4 regions of the Paenibacillus sp. FSL P4-0176 genome follow, and region 2 is predicted to be linked to each of the others. Evidence: riboswitches for the same ligand, from Rfam matches in the RefSeq annotation. Region 2 holds a riboswitch; each other region holds the start of a gene.
What was found. A riboswitch is a leader RNA that binds a small molecule or an ion and turns the genes downstream of it on or off. The one in region 2 is predicted to bind cyclic di-AMP.

Region 1 (4,206 bases), 2.4 Mb from region 2:
CTTTCAGCTGCAAGGCAGCCTTTCGGGCAAGCCGCTCACACAGCTCTTGTTCTTTATGCCCAGGAATATGTACTGTCGTCCCGCTTACGCGCTCATGATCCACATAGAACGTGGCTACGGCGCCAATGTGCGCCTTTCCTCCGGTAACGAGAAAAACCTTATCCTCTCCTGCTTCAATCACCTGTAAACGTATGGATTTCAAATCATATGTACTCATACCCATCCACCTATCCTTTTCTATATGTTATATATGGAGGAATTATGGCTGTCATGAGCTAAATCGGCAATGAAACTTCTCACACTGCGCATATTTTATGGAACCCCCGGGCATACCAAGGAGAACGTCATTTTGGAAAAGGAGGCCGTTATTATGCGCGTACGCCTCATTATGCTAATGGTTATCGTTATTTTTCTCGGAGGATATCATGCTCCAGTTTCATCGCGGGATGTTTCAAGCCCGCCAAGTGAATCAGTATCAGGTTCGGATTCTGCGGAAGAAGAACAACTGACATTGGGACAATTACGTCAAAAATATGCCGATACGTTCAAAACCAATGGTCCTTCAACCAAGAAGGTTGCACTGACTTTTGATGATGTACCTGATCCACGATTTACTCCACAAGTACTGGATGTATTGAAGAAATACAATGTCAGAGCTACATTCTTCATCGTGGGTAGTCGTGCTGAAAAACATCCGGATCTAGTGAAACGCATCGTTAAGGAAGGGCATATGGTTGGTAATCACAGCTACAATCATCCTGAATTCAGTAAGCTGTCGATGAATGCCTTTCGCAAACAAATTTTACATACCGGGGATATTATTCGACGTTTGGCGGGTTATACGCCCAAGATGATTCGGCCACCTTATGGAGACATTAATGAAGAACAGCTGAGATGGGCGGCCAAACAACACTATAGCATTGTGAACTGGAACGTAGACTCCCTGGACTGGAAAGGCCTTTCAAAGGAACAGGTGAAAGATAACATCCTGTCTGCTGTGAAACCTGGCTCCATCGTTCTGCAACATGCTGGAGGCGGTGTAGGATCAAACCTGAACGGCACGATTGAGGCTTTGCCTGAAATCATTGAGGAACTACGTAATCGGGGATATGAACTGGTCACCTTGGACGAAATGTTGGGATTGCCAAAGGCCAAAGATTAAGATGACCGTGATAACAAATAATGAGAATATTAAAAGGGTGCTGTTCAATCGCAAATTTAGCGACTGGCAGACACCCTGTTTGAATTCATTTTAAATGTTATTTTCTCTCTACTTCAGAATGTACAGCTCGATATCCTGAAAACCAAATGAGCTTACAGACTGTTTGCTACCCGGGATAAAGATATCAATCCGGTGACCCTTGATTGCACCGCCCACATCACGTGCTGTGGCTACAAAAGCTTGTTTTGGCAATCCTGGATGGCTGTGACCAGTTACCAGTACTTTAGTTCCAAGTGGAATCACACTTGGATCAACTGCAATCGTACCCAGTTCAAGGTCATTCCCGAAATAATCGACTGCACCCCAGCCTCCATTTTCAGACGGATCTGCAGAGTATGCCGTTGCTTTTACGTTCACAGCTTTGCTGTAATCGAATGTTTTACCCCAGGCTTGAACCACTTTGTTATCTGCGTTAACGTCCAAGCTCGCTGTAGTAACAGTCTTCGCTTGGGTCTTGCTTTCCGTTGCCGCAGCGGCTGCAACATTGTTTGCCTTACCGGGAATCGTAATTTTCAAACCACCATAAATGTTGTAAGCCGAAATGTCGTTGTTTGCTTTAACCAACGTGTTGAGTGCTACTCCATATTGTTTTGATAAGGTGTAGAAGGTATCCCCTTCTTTGGCCACATGAACTGAATCGGCGTGAGCCGGAACGGCTTGAATGAGCATTGCTGTTGTCATTAATGCTACTGCTGTTTTGGCTATACGTTTCTTGTTAATCATGGTCTTCCTCCCTCATTGTGCCTGCGAAGTTAGTTGTCGGATTCGGATGAGGAGCCCACCCTATAGGTTCTTCGTTACATTTGAAACGTTATGTACCCAATTCACCCCAAGCAGTGTGCTGTAGATCTTCCCCCTGCACAATCTGCATCGTTACATCCCCCGCACTCCCTGTCCGGAAGTTTCGGCAGAGTTCAATATATCACAATTTTGTAACTGAACTTGTAGTAATTCTTACCAAATGGTTTTTAGCATGTAAGCATTTGTAAGAATACTGGTTAATTCAGAAAATTTGGTTGACCCGATTCCTTTACATTTGGTAACAGAATAGTTACTTTTCCGAATCCATACGTCATTATTATCCATAAAAAATAGCGTTACCGACTCGAAGTCAGTAACGCTATTTGATCACATCGTTTAGAGTACTTTCGCAAGAAAATCACGTGTACGTGAATTTTTGGGTGCTCCAAACACCTCATCAGGTGTTCCCTCTTCCACAATGACCCCACCATCCATGAACAGGATTCGGTCTCCCACTTCACGTGCAAAACCCATCTCATGTGTTACGATGACCATCGTCATCCCGCCTTCTGCAAGACGTTTCATGACATCCAGCACTTCGCCGACCATCTCAGGGTCCAGTGCAGACGTAGGCTCGTCAAACAGCATCACATGCGGCTGCATGGCCAATGCTCTAGCAATGGCGATCCGCTGCTTCTGTCCACCAGACAGCTGATTCGGGAATGTGTCTTTTTTATCGTACAAGCCCACGGTGTTAAGCAGATCAGCGGCGATTTTCTCCGCTTCCTGAGTGGATTGTTTCTTCACTTTAATTGGAGCAATCGTAATGTTTTGCTCTACCGTTTTGTGTGGGAACAGGTTGAAGTGCTGGAACACCATGCCCATTTTCTCACGAGTTGCGTTAATGTTATGCTTGGGGTCCGTGATTGACACGCCTTCAAAATCAATCTCTCCTGAGGTAGGCTGTTCCAGCAGATTCAAACAACGCAAGAAAGTACTTTTACCTGAACCGGAAGGACCGATGACCACGACAACCTCACCTTTGCCAATCGTCACGTTTATGCCCTTAAGCACATCGTTATTTCCATAAGATTTGTGTAATTGTCTAACGTCTATCACTTGCACTCAACTTCCTTTCCAGTCGTCCCAGCAGCTTGGACAAAATGAACGTCATTACAAAGTAGATGGCTGCTGCAATCAAAAATGGACTCAAGCCTTGGTACGTAATGTTCTTGACTACACTTGCCTGATACATAATATCCACCATACCGATAACGGAGATAATAGAGGATTCTTTAATGATAGTTATGAATTCATTACCGATCGCTGGTAATACAGCTTTGAAGGCTTGTGGCAATATGATATAACGCATCGCGGCGCCTCTTCCCATACCTAATGAACGCGCTGCCTCCAACTGACCACGATCCACACCTTGGATACCTGCACGGAAAATCTCCGCCAGATACGCACCACTATTAATGGAAAGCGTGATAATACCTGCCTGAAGGGCAGTGAAGTTAATGCCAAAGCTCAGGGAAAAACCATAGTAAATAATCATCAATTGTACCAGCATCGGTGTGCCACGGATCACTTCAACGTAAGCCGTACCGATCCAGCGCAAGATTGCAGCGTCATGCAAACGGAACAAACAGATGATCAATCCAATAATTACCCCGAAGATAACCCCAAGTGCAGACAACAGAAGTGTGTATCCTACACCTGTAGCATAGAAACTTTTGTACTCCCAGAATACTTGGAAAATATTTTGTGATTTGTTCGCTTTATCCGCCATCAAGAGGCTGGCGTCCGTCACCATCTGATTGATTTTATCTTCGCTTTTCAGTCGCTCCAGTGTTCCATTTACTGCAGCTAGCAGCTCGGTATTTCCTTTACGAATCCCGATTGCCGCTTCTGCTTGCTCTTCGTCCGGAACAGCAGCAGCAAGTCCAATGATATCGTCCAGATAACCTACAGCAACGGTATCTTCAACGATTGCCGCGTCAATGCGTTTTGTTTGCAGTTGAAGCACGATATCCGAGATTTTATCCAGCGCAGTAAGCTTCGCTCCTGGAATACTCTGTCCGATCGTTTCCTGAATGGAGCCTTTCTGAACGCCAATCTTCGCATTTTCAAGTTCTGCCATGGTTGGATATTTGTCTTTATCCACATTGCGAACCATAATCACTTGTTTTGATTTATAATAGGTGTCGGAAAAATCGATACTTTTCTTCCGCTCATCCGTC
Region 2 (4,206 bases):
CTCTATTGGGTACTACGGTCGCAAGTATCCTGTTCGGTGTGGCGCTGTTAGCATCAGGTCAGAACTCTACCCTTACAGGTACACTCGCTGGGCAGATCGTTATGGAAGGTTTCCTGAACATTCGAATTCCGGCTTGGCTACGCAGACTGGTCACACGTCTGATCGCCATCATCCCCGCGGTAATTGTGACAGCCATTGCAGGAGAACATGGCACAGAAGAACTACTCATTTTGAGCCAGGTCGTCCTGTCGCTTCAATTGCCGTTTGCTGTAATTCCCCTGGTGATGTTCACGAGTGATAAAAAAAGCATGGGTGCATTCGCCAACAAATTGTGGCTCAAAATCATCTCATGGGTCATTGCCGCGATTATCGTTGTGCTGAATGTATATCTGATCATTCAGACGATTCGGTTATTCTAATCTCATTTTAATTGGCTAAATACTAAAAAGGCTGATCAACTCCGGTATTTTATACCCAGTTGATCAGCCTTTATTGTTGCAATACAGCAACATGTTTCCTTTTATAGTAAAACTCAAACTCCAATAAACAACCATCTGCATCTAATCCTGATTTGGTATCAATAACGGCAAGAGTTGATCCAATGAATCAACGGTCCAATCCGCACGTTTGTCATCCGATAGTTCTGGCTGGAATCTTCCGTAACCCTGCATAATTCGAATCGTACGCATGCCCAGCTTCCGAGCAGGTATAATGTCGTTATCGATCCGATCGCCGATCATGACGGCTTCCTCCGGTTCACAACCGGCCTGCTTCAAGGCCACAGCGTATAACTCAGGGTCTGGCTTGGACACTCCTTCTTCAGCCGAACATGCCAGAACATCAACATACTTCCGCAAGCCATAGCTTTCCAGTCTCTCTTCCGTTCCAGGACTCTGATTGGCAATAATGCCAATGCGATAATGCCGTGACAACTGCTGAAGAACGGAATCCGCTGAAGGAAAAGGACGTTCAAGATCTTTTTGAAACTTCAGCTTGTCCTGAATCTGTTTCTGATGCCCCTCGTCTTCAACGAATGTGCGAATCGCCACTCTCATAGGCCATTGCTCATATTTTCGGTAACAACTCGCGAACAGTTCGCGTACCGCCTCAATTGTCACCGGATACCCCAAAGCACAAGCTTCACGGACAAACTGTCCGATAATATCATCAACCGGCTCCCATTCATCCACCAGCGTATCTCCAACATCAAAAAACAACCATTTCAATCCACCTACATCCGGCACGCCAATTCCTCCTTGTAAGCATAAAAAAGAAGACTCACCATCCTGCATGAGTCTCCTCAAACTTCCGTTTATCGATGAATCAATTTCATAATACCTTGAGTGAATTCTGAAATTGATTCTAATACATTCAATTATAACAGGCACCTTACACCTGAGCAATCACAAGCTATGGCATTAACCATTGAGGAGAAAGCCAACTTCCCCATTGAGCGAATATACAATCCGGTCTGCGCCCATGCCCCGATAGATGCCCTTAGGATGACTCTGCTCCGTAATGACGCACAGGGATTTCGATGTCCATGAACGGCAGATCTGTAAATAACGACAGGTCAGATTCAGGCTGTTCTCGAAAATAAACACGTTGCCTACGCTGCCCTGCGGCAAAAACCATTTTTGAGCTGCAGCCGTATTCATGCGAATGACATGTTCTACTCCGATTCTACGGAGTCTTCGCTCTTCCCCTGCACTGTTGGTTAGAACGGCAAACGGCATTTTTTTGTACATCAGCAATTTGATAAATTTGCGTCCTGCTTCATTTGGAGCAGTCACTAAGATCATCTCAGTATCCATCATTCGTTCCTCCCTTGGCGTGAAAAGACAACAAAAAAGAAGCGTGGGGGACCAAGGCCTCCCGAACGCTTCTTAAATAACCCATGGCGAAAACACCATGAACCAGCGTACGGCTTGTTGCCTCTCCCTTTAACGCTTACGAGGTTAGCTGACGGATTCGGGCGCGAGAGTCGCCCTATTTCCGGCTGTCACCGGAAAATTCACCCCATGAATGCCCACTGTCCTGGACAGCGCATTCCGTTGGTTCCCCCGTTTCCCATTCATTAATGAATGGAAACTCAGCGATTAAAACATCGTTCGTATATCTTAAGGTAAGATCGAGCGATATTATCGTTTGTTTCGTTTTTCAAGTACAATTTAGTTTAAATTGAAATTACGTTATGAATCATACACCCGTGCCATGTCGGTGTAAAGTCCGCCCAGATCACCAAATCGGCAGATTTTTGCCAATTCCTATCCATAATAACGCTTACAACAAAGTTATACTCTATCTATCTCTTCAAGGCTATCTAATTCTCACTCTGGCGTAAATCACTTCGCAATTCATTCACGTATTCTGCACAACTTGCCTGTTTTGATTCTTTTAACACCATATTAGTTTTGCAATATTTAATTGCAACCAATATAATAGAAGATATAAGAGTAAATAAATGGAGGCGATTTAGATGACAGTCTACGATTACAAAGTGAATACCCTTCGCGGTCAAGAAGTTGAAATGTCCGACTACCGTGACAAAGTGCTCCTGATTGTGAATACGGCAAGCTCATGCGGCCTTACCCCTCAATTCAAAGGTCTGCAAGAATTGCAAGACAAATTTCAAGATGCTCCATTTGAAGTTCTTGGTTTCCCAAGCAACCAGTTTGCACAGGAAAAAGGATCTTCCGACGATATTGCCGAGTTCTGTCAGATGAATTATGGCGTGAGCTTCCCCATGTTTGAGAAAATTGATGTGAACGGTTCAAGCGCTCACCCTCTTTTCCAACACCTTAGCACAGAAGCTCCTGGCCTGCTCGGCTCCAAAGCAATCAAATGGAATTTCACCAAATTCCTGGTGAATCAGAACGGACAGGTCATTAAACGTTATGCTCCCAAAACAACACCGGACAAGATTGAAGAAGATATCAAGAATTTGCTGCAAAAATAATACACAGGCCACCCGTAGCCGGTAGGTAGAGCAACATTCCTCCGGTAATGGATGGCCTTTTTTCAACCCAGATGTCATACTGTTCGAAAAAGACAAAAAAAGCAGCTTCCCATTAATGGAAAGCTGCTTTTTAATCGTTCATATGATGCGGTCGAGAGGACTCGAACCTCCACGGGCATACGCCCACTACCCCCTCAAGATAGCGTGTCTGCCATTCCACCACGACCGCATGTCGTAAATAATCGGCAACAGAATTGATTATACCGGGTTCAGAACTAAAAGTAAAGTATTTTTTAATACTTCTTTTTCAGCTAGGCATTTTCATCAAAAATCGCATAATCTCGTCATCATTACCCATGAACTGCATATGATTAGATTTGATCCCCTCTCTTTAGGTAAGAGCCGATCTTGTTGGTTCATTTATATATAGTCCTTCCTTATATATAGTCCTCCCTGCACTTCGCAAAATAAATAACACAATAAGTTATATAAAATAACACAAATATTAAATCCCAGATTTAATCCATTAAATTTCACGGATACTATTGACAAAAAGCGGACATTCATGGGATGATAACTATCATATAATTCGGATTTCTAAACACAAAGCAAACAAAAAGGAACATAAATGTCACTTTAAGTGACATTAAACGAACGCAGGAGGCGAATGATTGTGAACCGTGGGAATAAGCTGCTCGATTATGTCAAACTGCTTGATTCCTCTATTCAGGTTGGAGGGTTCACCCATTCCTTCGGCATGGATATCCATATCAGGGAGGGTACCATTCGTAATGCTGAAGATCTCGAATCATTCATGCGTTGTCAGTTGCATCCGAGCATCGTTCGTCTTGAAGGTATGGCTATCAAAGGCATCTATACCGCAACAGATCACAAGGATACATGGCGGATAGCTCTGATCGACAAGCTTGTCCATGTTCAGCGAACCCCTGGAGATCTCAGAGAACAAGCTGCCGCCATGGGTAAACGATTGATCAGACTCGCACGCGCTCTGCACCCCTGGATTGAATTCAGCCAGCTCGAACAGATCTTTGCCAAATATGATTCGGTTGGCTGCCTCTCCACTGTTCACGCCTGGATTAACCACCACCTCGACATCCCGGTCGAGGAGGCGGTCCTTGGTTACCTGCATTCAGCCATGAATGCCTGCATAACCGAAGCCTCCAAAGTCATTCCCCTGAACAACGATACAACCAAGGATCTGATGGTCCGCCTGGCCACAGATCTGG
Region 3 (4,206 bases), 1.5 Mb from region 2:
GCGGTTACCCGCGCCGCCCAACTGGCGGCTGAAGGCAGCGCACTGGTGGTGCTCAACCCGGCTCCCGCAGTGCCGGGTCTGCCCCAGGAGCTCCTGCGGTGCGTCGACGTTGTCACGCCGAACCGCAGTGAGCTTGCCGTGCTTACCGGCCGGGATCATCTCCGGCCGGAAGACCTGGATGCGGCGGTCGCAGAGCTCGCCGCATCCCTCGGGGCCGCTGTCGTCACGACGCTCGGCCCCGAGGGGGCTGTGTACGCGGCGGCGCCTGGTGGCCGCGTACAAGCAGGGCGTGCCGGCGCGTGCCGTGCGCCCGGCTACGCCGTAAGCGCCGTCGATACGACCGGCGCTGGCGATTGCTTCAACGGCGCGCTGGCGGTAGCCCTCGCGCGCGGTGAGACTTTGGACGCGGCCGTAGGCTTCGCCATGGGTGCGGCCGCGTTATCCGTGACAAAGCTCGGCGCCCAGTCCGGGATGCCGTCCGCACGTGAAGTTGAGGCCTTTCTGGCTGAGCATGCCGCAGAGGCTTAATAATTGATATAACAAAGAGGCTCTTATTCTCCGAAAAGGGGATTAAGCGCCTCTTTGTTATGCGTGTGCAGAGATTATTTCTTCTCTGACAGCCACATGGCGATATTTGCAATTTCTTCATCCTGCAGCTTGCCCTTGAAGGAAGGCATGCCACCTTTACCTTTGACAATCGTAGAATAGATCTTCTCCAGATCATCCTGGCTACCGATGTTAGCCAGAGCAGGTCCTACGCCACCCTGAAGCTGATCCCCGTGACAGGAGATACAATTGGCTTTGACCAGTGCTTCAGCCTGTCCGGCATCCAATGTTACTTCCGGCATGGTTGGCTTGGCTTCTTCAGCCACTTCTTCTTTCCCTGGAAGCGTAAACATTAAAACAATAGCTAAAGCGCATGCTGCAAAAAATACTCCGCTCATGATCCATTTGTGCATCCCTTATGTCCCCTCCAGAATGAAAGATCATCTAACCTGAAACTATCCATATCATTATAACGGAACCTGTACTGACATCATAGCATTTTGTGGGAATTTTTTGAACTAATCACATAACAAGGGGCAAATTTAGTTGTTTTGCAATGGATTCTAACCGCGAGGCCCTTCATAAACCATACAGTGAAAGGGCTTCAAGCCGGTTGGGGTCTGCCGTTCGTATGTATCATGGGTGACAAATCCACTCTTCAGATAGACTTGAATGGCACGAGCATTCCAAGTGAGTACTTCCAGATCAATCTCATTCGTGGGATTTCGGCGAATGGCTTCCTGTACAATGGCAGTGACAAAAGCTGTCCCTTGACCCTGACCACACAGCTCTGGATGCATGCCAAGGCCAATCCGGGTTACCCCTTGAAGTGGGAAGTATTGAGCAAACCCACATATACGATCGTTCTGATCCAGGACGATTGCATATTGCTCCTGCCGCAGCTGTGCATCTCCGAATTCCACTTCCAGAGCTTTCATCTGCTCCCAGGGGAGCCAGCTGTAGATATTGTAAGGCGGATCATACTGCCAACTGCAGATAAGCTCCGCATGTTCTTCTCGCATGGGTACAACGTGAAACGTCACAGGGGTTTCCTTCATACACCTGCATGCTCCTTTCCTTGAAACAGAACTCTTTGTCCACTCTACAAAAGTGATGTTCATTTAGCAAGTCTTCCTTCCCAAGAAAAAAAATGAAACAAAAGTTCCGGTAATTTCGTTTATATTATAACGGGATGGGTAAAAACATCATAAGGGCACGGACGAACGAACGCAAAATGAACCTGTTGATGTCGCAGAATATGCCCCGAGTATAACTTGCAACATGAATAAGGATTGAAGCACAAAAAAACCGCCGGATACATTCCTGCGGAGAATGTACCGGGCGGTTCTGTTATGCTTCTTGCTTCGTTCCAGTATGTTTAATGGTTACAGCATCATGTTGCTCAGCTTGTCCCTAGTCAAGGGCCAGTGATTCATATGCGTCCGTGCTCATAATCCGTTTTGCGCCAACATAACGATTGGCCCAATAGTTTTCACTCAATGCACTGATCGTAACGCCTTTGGAAGAAGAGGAGTGTGCGAACTTTCCATCCCCTACAAAGATTCCTACATGAGATACGCCTTTACCTGTTGTATTAAAGAACACCAGATCGCCAGCTCTCATTTCCATGCGGGATACGGAATCGCCCATGTCGAATTGGGAACTGGATTGGCGTGCCAAATCAATACCCAACTTGTCGAATACATACCGGGTAAATCCGGAGCAGTCAAAGCCGTTAAGCGTTGTTCCCCCACTTTTGTATGTAGTTCCCATTGCTGAATCAATTACTGTGTCCATCTTTGAATCTGCGAATGCGCTACCTGCACCAAGCGATAAAGCGAATGTGATGCTAAGTACAGCTGCGGTTAATTTCTTCTTGAACAAGAGATATTCCCCTTCCAATGCCTGCGAGGTTAGCTTAAGGATTCGGTTGAAGGTCCCCTATGATCCCTCTGTAGCAAGATCAATTCACCCATAACTGGTTCCCCCGCTTCCCAGGTGCCAGGAATTTGGCTATGCTAGTTATGCACCTGCGAAATCAAGAAATGACGATTTAATTTTAAGTAGTTACAAATATGAATGTAAAGATTACAAAGTTGTTACTAAAAACTCACTGCGATTATTGTAACAGAGGAGTACGGCTTTGGCAACGTTTAGCAACAAATTTAGCAAAAAAAACCTCGACCTTTGACGGGGAAAGGTTGAGGTTTGCCTATTTATAAGTACATATTAGGCCATGAGTTTAACATGTGATGGTAACAATTTTTAAACTATCTGCTCTCACCTTTGGATATTTTGGACTGCCATAATCGGAAATGGCTGCATATTTTCCACAGACTCAATAGACATCTGGCAAGTGGATACGTCTGTTGTAGTATAAGTCCGGTCAGTCCCGTTAATAACCATGAGGCTGTAGTGAATGCCCCAAAGACGAGCAGGTGTACTCCGCCCAGCAGTAATGCAATGCCGATTACAGCGATGAGATGACGCAGTGCAATCCAGAGTGCTTTGAGGGTACCGTGAGCCCCGCCTTCTCCTTCTGGTGCCGAAACACCGAACTGCATATAGAGTATGACATGGTGGATGATCCAACCATATACAATCCAGGCAGCAACATAAGGTATGCCAGGCAAAAGTAATTGAAGGGAATGAAATCCGTCCATGAGAATCGAGTAGAGCTTCGGTATGAGCCAGTAGGCGGGCAGAAGTATCAATAATGTACGTATGGTGTGGAGCAGCAGCATCGGTTTCCACAGATTTTTGATTCCGCGGACAAAGGGGATGCGCTCTTCTGTAGAATTAAAGTGCTGAAGTGAGTAGAGCAGTCCTGCCTGAATGAGGGGGCTGATCAACATGCGAATCAGCAGCATGCCCCCGAGAATCCATAGATAACGATGAACCTCCGGATGGGTAGACAGGTTAAGTTGACTTTCCATTTTGAACAAAAGTGTACTCAGATCACCGGCATCAGCATCTGGATAGCGAAGGAGCAGTGGGATGACGGCCGATTGTACCATTCGATAGAAGAAATATCCCCAAATGAGTTGATAGAGAAATAAGAGTGCGGCAATGAACATATGCTGACGGACGAGAAACCAGCCTTCACGTATTTTCGCTTTCACCGTTTCCACCTCACCATGACAGACCTCCGAATATGGCTTCTATTAGTTTGGTTACACTCATGCTCCAGCGGGACTTCGTCTGCTCATCCAGTCCGGATTTCAGGAAATTGTTCATATGGCGGTTCTCCAACACGATCGAGTACAGGGGATCGGTCATGGCCCAGGATACGGGGGATGTGTGAGTTAATTTATACGTGATGCGATCTTCTTTGCCATTCCATTGCTTGGTGAGGATATGCCCGTCTTCAAAAGCAATGCGAACAGGAACGGCGCTGTAATCACTACCTTTTTTTGCGATCGTCACGGATGACTCGTACAATGTTTGACCGTCTTTCTGTACGGGCGTAATACGAATCTTCTCTACAGCAAAGTCAGCCATCCCGTTACCATAGACGTATTGATCAAAATAATCAGACCAGGAAGTGCGGGTCACTTGTTCCACAATTTTCTGAAAATCAGATGAAGTGGGATGTTTGAAACGGTACTTCTTCACATAGGTAGAGAGAATACGTTCCATCTTTTTGGCACCGACTTGATG
Region 4 (4,206 bases), 800 kb from region 2:
CTATTTTTTGAACTATGCCTTTGCATGACCGCCGATTTCATTTATAATGGGGTTATGTTAGGGAGAGGAGGCAACACCATGGGGAACCAACCGGCAACAGAACAATTTTTTAATGATAAGCTGGCGGAATCGAAAGTTCATTTTGAACGTGCCCTGGATTGTAAACATACGGAATTCGATGACCTTTATCCCTATATGATTGAACATCCTCAATTTTTCTGGTACAAACGCTATGTTGCCTGGTCAGAATTACTGACGATTGTAGGCTTGTGCGAAGAGTTGTCCTTCTCTTGGAAAGAACAATTTACACCGCATCAAGTGGAGTACCTTGAAGAACGTGTGATGTCCGCCAAAGTGCTTGATTTTTGGTTCGAGAAGAACGACAGCAAAGAGCACGCGCAGCGGTAACTTTCAGTCGGGACATAATTTCGAATGACATGACAGTCCAATACAGTCACGTGAGACCTAAATGACTTTTCATTTAGGTCTCTTTTTGTAAATAAATTTGAAATATAGGAGCCATGAAGATGATTAGTGATACAGAATTGGACGCCCTGCGTCTGTCAGGTGAGAAAGTTAGAGTCGTACGGGACGAGCTGGAATCGAACGACGTGAAGGGCATTGTGGTTGCCTGGGATGGCGAGCAGGTACTTATCCGTCGTCAGAATCGACGTGTCGTTAAGCTGGACCGAGGTTACAGCTATCAGCTGTTCAGCGAGCCGCGCCAGAGTCCACTTAGTGAGTAACAGCTGATAATTATGGCAGGGCCATGAGCTTTAAATGTTTGGAATTACCATGATTTCTTGGCATAATTGGCTCACTCGGGAGAGAAGATAGGTACAGTGAGGAAGATCTGTAACTATAGCCGAGAGGGTGTGCTACAAGCCATGACATTGATGAATGATAAAGTTCATGCCTACAAGGATCAGATTGGAGCATTAAGCGATGTGCTGCCAGGTGTGGTGAAGTCGTATCATGAGTTTACCGGAGAATGTTTCCAACCTGGTGTGATTGATGCGAAGACAAAACAGCTAATTGCGCTTGGCATTGGATTATTCGCCAACAATGAGGTATGTACCTTCTACCATGTAGAAGAAGCCCGTGCTAAGGGCGCAACAGATCAGGAGATTATGGAGACCGTAGCCGTGGCTGGAGCTGTTGGTGGAGGACATGCCCTGTCTCAGGGTGCGATGCGAGTGCAGAAGGCTCTGCATTAGTAAGCAATGCAACATACATTTTTAAGTGCAAAAAAGGCATCCGGTTAATAACCGATGCCTTTTTGTATGTGAATCACATTTTACCTAACATTTTATCATACATAAACTGTCCAGTTACCCGACGTGCTGTTACATAACGATCATTGAAGTATGGATTCGATAACTTCGTGATGCTTACACCTTTACTGCTGGAGGCATGAGCGAATTGTCCGCCGCCGATATATACACCTGTATGTGAAATGCCTTTGCCTGTTGTATTAAAGAACACCAGATCACCTGTCCGAACATTGCTCTTGGATACGGGAGTACCTGCTTTGGCTTGCTGCTGCGAAGTACGTGGTAATTCAATGCTGTATTTGTTGAAAAGATATCTCATAAAACCAGAACAGTCGAAGCCGGCTACAGTTGTGCCACCCCATTTGTAAGGAATACCTGTCATGTTGTTCACTACGGAGTTGATACTGCTTGCCTCTGTGCTTGTTGCCCCGGATGTAAATAATACAGCTGCTCCAAAAATGGAGATAATCAGTTTTTTCAAAATCAATGTTCTCCCTTCGATGTCTACGGAGTTAGCTAAGGGTTCGGTAGAAGGTTCCCTATATTTCCTATGTATAAGAATAATTCACCCAAATTGGTTCCCCCGTTTTCAAACATGAAACTCGGCAATGAATAATTAAGTTTTTGTAACTATTTGAAACTATATTGCATAAATGCGTAATTGTCAAACCCATTTAAACCCTTTCTTAATACCTCAATGTTAGCGGAATTAAGGTTTTTATATGAAAAAAGGGATCGAGTTTGGGTATCATTCATGACAAAAACGTCATTATTGATTCGTGTAAGACGAATTTGGATAAATAGATAGGTTTGTCATGAGTTAAAAGAACTATTCCGTTATGTAGAATTAGAGAGATTATATTCATTAAGTTGCATATATTGACAAAAATCGATTTTTTGCATATTATCTGATTATCCAATCCACATATTGGATTAAAATTGATTTTATTATGCGATAAATACAAATAAAGGAGGTTTAGAGACGCGTATCATAGGTAAAGTAGAAGTGGAAGATTTATAAAAACGAACATAGGAGAGTGTTACATTTGAAAGCGAAGAAAATAATTACTTTTGTCCTGGCATGTACGATGGTGTTCTCAGCAGTTGGAATGGCAGTTCTCCCTGTAGGGACGGTATCTGCTGCAGATGCGTCGGGTACTACAGCGAGTATTTCTGATATTTTGAAGAACCAGCTGCCGGATGGAGGTTGGAGAAAAGATTATAAACAGACAAGTGGAGAGTGGGCAAAGTCCACGATAGACAACAAGGCTACATACTCAGAAATTAGAAGATTGGCGAAGGAATTTAAAAAGACGAATGATCCGCGTTACTCCACAGCTGCAATCAAAGGAATTAACTTTTTGATCAACATGCAGTATTCAAACGGCGGGTGGCCACAAGTTTACCAAAGCTCCGGATACCACAAGCACATCACTTACAATGATGATGCCATGATTAATGTAATGATCATGCTGGATGAAGTAGCGGCACGCAAAGGTGATTTCTCATTTATCGACAGTACACTTGCTAACCGCAGTAAAAATTCAGTTGCCAAAGGTGTGGAGGCGATTCTGAATACACAGGTCGTTTCAGGTGGTAAGCTGACAGCATGGGGACAACAACATGATTCCAGCTCTCTTAAACCAGCGAGCGCAAGAATCTACGAAGTGCCATCGCTGACAGCTGGAGAGAGTGTAACGATTGTTAAATTTCTGAAAACCAGACCTGCTAACGCTAAAATTACCGCATCCATTAAAGGAGCGGAGGCTTGGTTTAACAAAGTGAAAATTACGGGTTACAAGTATGAAAGAGCTAATGGAGATAGTAAAATTATCGCTGATTCCAAAGCTGCACCAATTTGGGCACGCTTCTATGAGATCGGAACGGATAAACCAATCTTTATTGGTCGTGACGGGGTAGTTAAATACAAATTAAGTGATATTGATAAAGAAAGAAGAGGCGGTTATGCATGGTATGGCAACTGGCCTTCCAAGCTGTAATTTGTAGTATGCTTCCGTATTAATGAACCAAACTATTAGCAACAGTTAAAGGTAAGGCCCGAATCGACATGGACGTCTGATTCGGGCTTTATTGTTATTATTTTCAGTGTTGACATGATAGATTACGCATGATATATTATTTCTTGTCGCCGATATTGATGACGGAGATACAATATGCGGTCGTGGCGGAATTGGCAGACGCGCACGGTTCAGGTCCGTGTGGGCTAACCCCCGTGGAGGTTCGAGTCCTCTCGACCGCATCTAATAAAAAGACTCCTTAAGCTAATGCTTAAGGAGTCTTTTTTGCATTTTTTTGATATAACACTAACACTAGATTTAGTATCCAAGAGGTTAGTGCTTAGCTGCACGTACAGCAAATGTCTTCCATCAGCCATACGGAACGTTTATTGTGCTGCGGTAACATTAACGCTGTCAATATTCGGTCCTTCCGATCCGGTGGTAACCACTTTCAATGTATTGGTCCCCGTGTTCATGGGGACCTGTATTGTTTTTTCAACCCAAGTGGACCAGCTTCCCGTAGCCGGAAAGGGCTCGTTGCTGATGACTTTGGTTCCGTTCACAAAAATGTCGAGGTTCCGAGTGCCGCTTTCCAGCGCATAACGAAACTTTACGTTTTTGGTACCTGTTGTCGTGTTATTAATGCCGTTCCATTGAATGGCCGAACCAGTCATCGCATTGAAGTTAACATACCCGGACCCAGTGTAACCGGTGTAGATTGTTTCAATGGCAGCTTCCGTAAGTGACGTTCCGGTCTCGGCTTCATACGTAGTGCCATTGCCTGTATTCCCGCCGCTATTTCCGCCAGTAACGTTGGCAACAAACGTTGTTACGCTCTGAGGCGGGAGCTGTGCCGTGAAGGCTCCATTGGATACGTTAAGCGAGGTTCCGCTTGCCAGATTTCGACTGCTGTC

Region 1: another riboswitch for cyclic di-AMP. It lies ahead of MKY95_RS18240 (3D domain-containing protein); the one in region 2 lies ahead of MKY95_RS07320 (hypothetical protein).
Region 3: another riboswitch for cyclic di-AMP. It lies ahead of MKY95_RS00530 (C40 family peptidase); the one in region 2 lies ahead of MKY95_RS07320 (hypothetical protein).
Region 4: another riboswitch for cyclic di-AMP. It lies ahead of MKY95_RS11355 (C40 family peptidase); the one in region 2 lies ahead of MKY95_RS07320 (hypothetical protein).

Annotation. Positions count from the first base shown of each region.
Region 1 covers NZ_CP150242.1:4,048,145-4,052,350, forward strand. The annotation lists gene MKY95_RS18230 (hypothetical protein) at 1-217, opposite strand, end outside; gene MKY95_RS18235 (polysaccharide deacetylase family protein) at 371-1,162, shown strand; gene MKY95_RS18240 (3D domain-containing protein) at 1,271-1,945, opposite strand; cyclic di-AMP (ydaO/yuaA leader) riboswitch at 1,948-2,142, opposite strand; gene MKY95_RS18245 (amino acid ABC transporter ATP-binding protein) at 2,360-3,082, opposite strand; gene MKY95_RS18250 (ABC transporter permease subunit) at 3,069-4,206, opposite strand, start outside.
Region 2 covers NZ_CP150242.1:1,637,711-1,641,916, reverse strand. The annotation lists gene MKY95_RS07330 (Nramp family divalent metal transporter) at 1-419, shown strand, start outside; gene MKY95_RS07325 (HAD family hydrolase) at 561-1,244, opposite strand; gene MKY95_RS07320 (hypothetical protein) at 1,419-1,817, opposite strand; cyclic di-AMP (ydaO/yuaA leader) riboswitch at 1,933-2,108, opposite strand; gene MKY95_RS07315 (glutathione peroxidase) at 2,480-2,959, shown strand; tRNA gene MKY95_RS07310 (tRNA-Leu) at 3,106-3,188, opposite strand; gene MKY95_RS07305 (urease accessory UreF family protein) at 3,633-4,206, shown strand, end outside.
Region 3 covers NZ_CP150242.1:107,826-112,031, forward strand. The annotation lists gene rbsK (ribokinase) at 1-528, shown strand, start outside; gene MKY95_RS00520 (cytochrome c) at 603-959, opposite strand; gene MKY95_RS00525 (GNAT family protein) at 1,110-1,604, opposite strand; gene MKY95_RS00530 (C40 family peptidase) at 1,960-2,394, opposite strand; cyclic di-AMP (ydaO/yuaA leader) riboswitch at 2,434-2,571, opposite strand; gene MKY95_RS00535 (hypothetical protein) at 2,817-3,668, opposite strand; gene MKY95_RS00540 (M1 family metallopeptidase) at 3,679-4,206, opposite strand, start outside.
Region 4 covers NZ_CP150242.1:2,435,000-2,439,205, forward strand. The annotation lists gene MKY95_RS11340 (hypothetical protein) at 79-408, shown strand; gene MKY95_RS11345 (hypothetical protein) at 528-746, shown strand; gene MKY95_RS11350 (carboxymuconolactone decarboxylase family protein) at 888-1,217, shown strand; gene MKY95_RS11355 (C40 family peptidase) at 1,291-1,755, opposite strand; cyclic di-AMP (ydaO/yuaA leader) riboswitch at 1,761-1,892, opposite strand; gene pelA (pectate lyase) at 2,312-3,274, shown strand; tRNA gene MKY95_RS11365 (tRNA-Leu) at 3,451-3,534, shown strand; gene MKY95_RS11370 (carbohydrate-binding protein) at 3,679-4,206, opposite strand, start outside.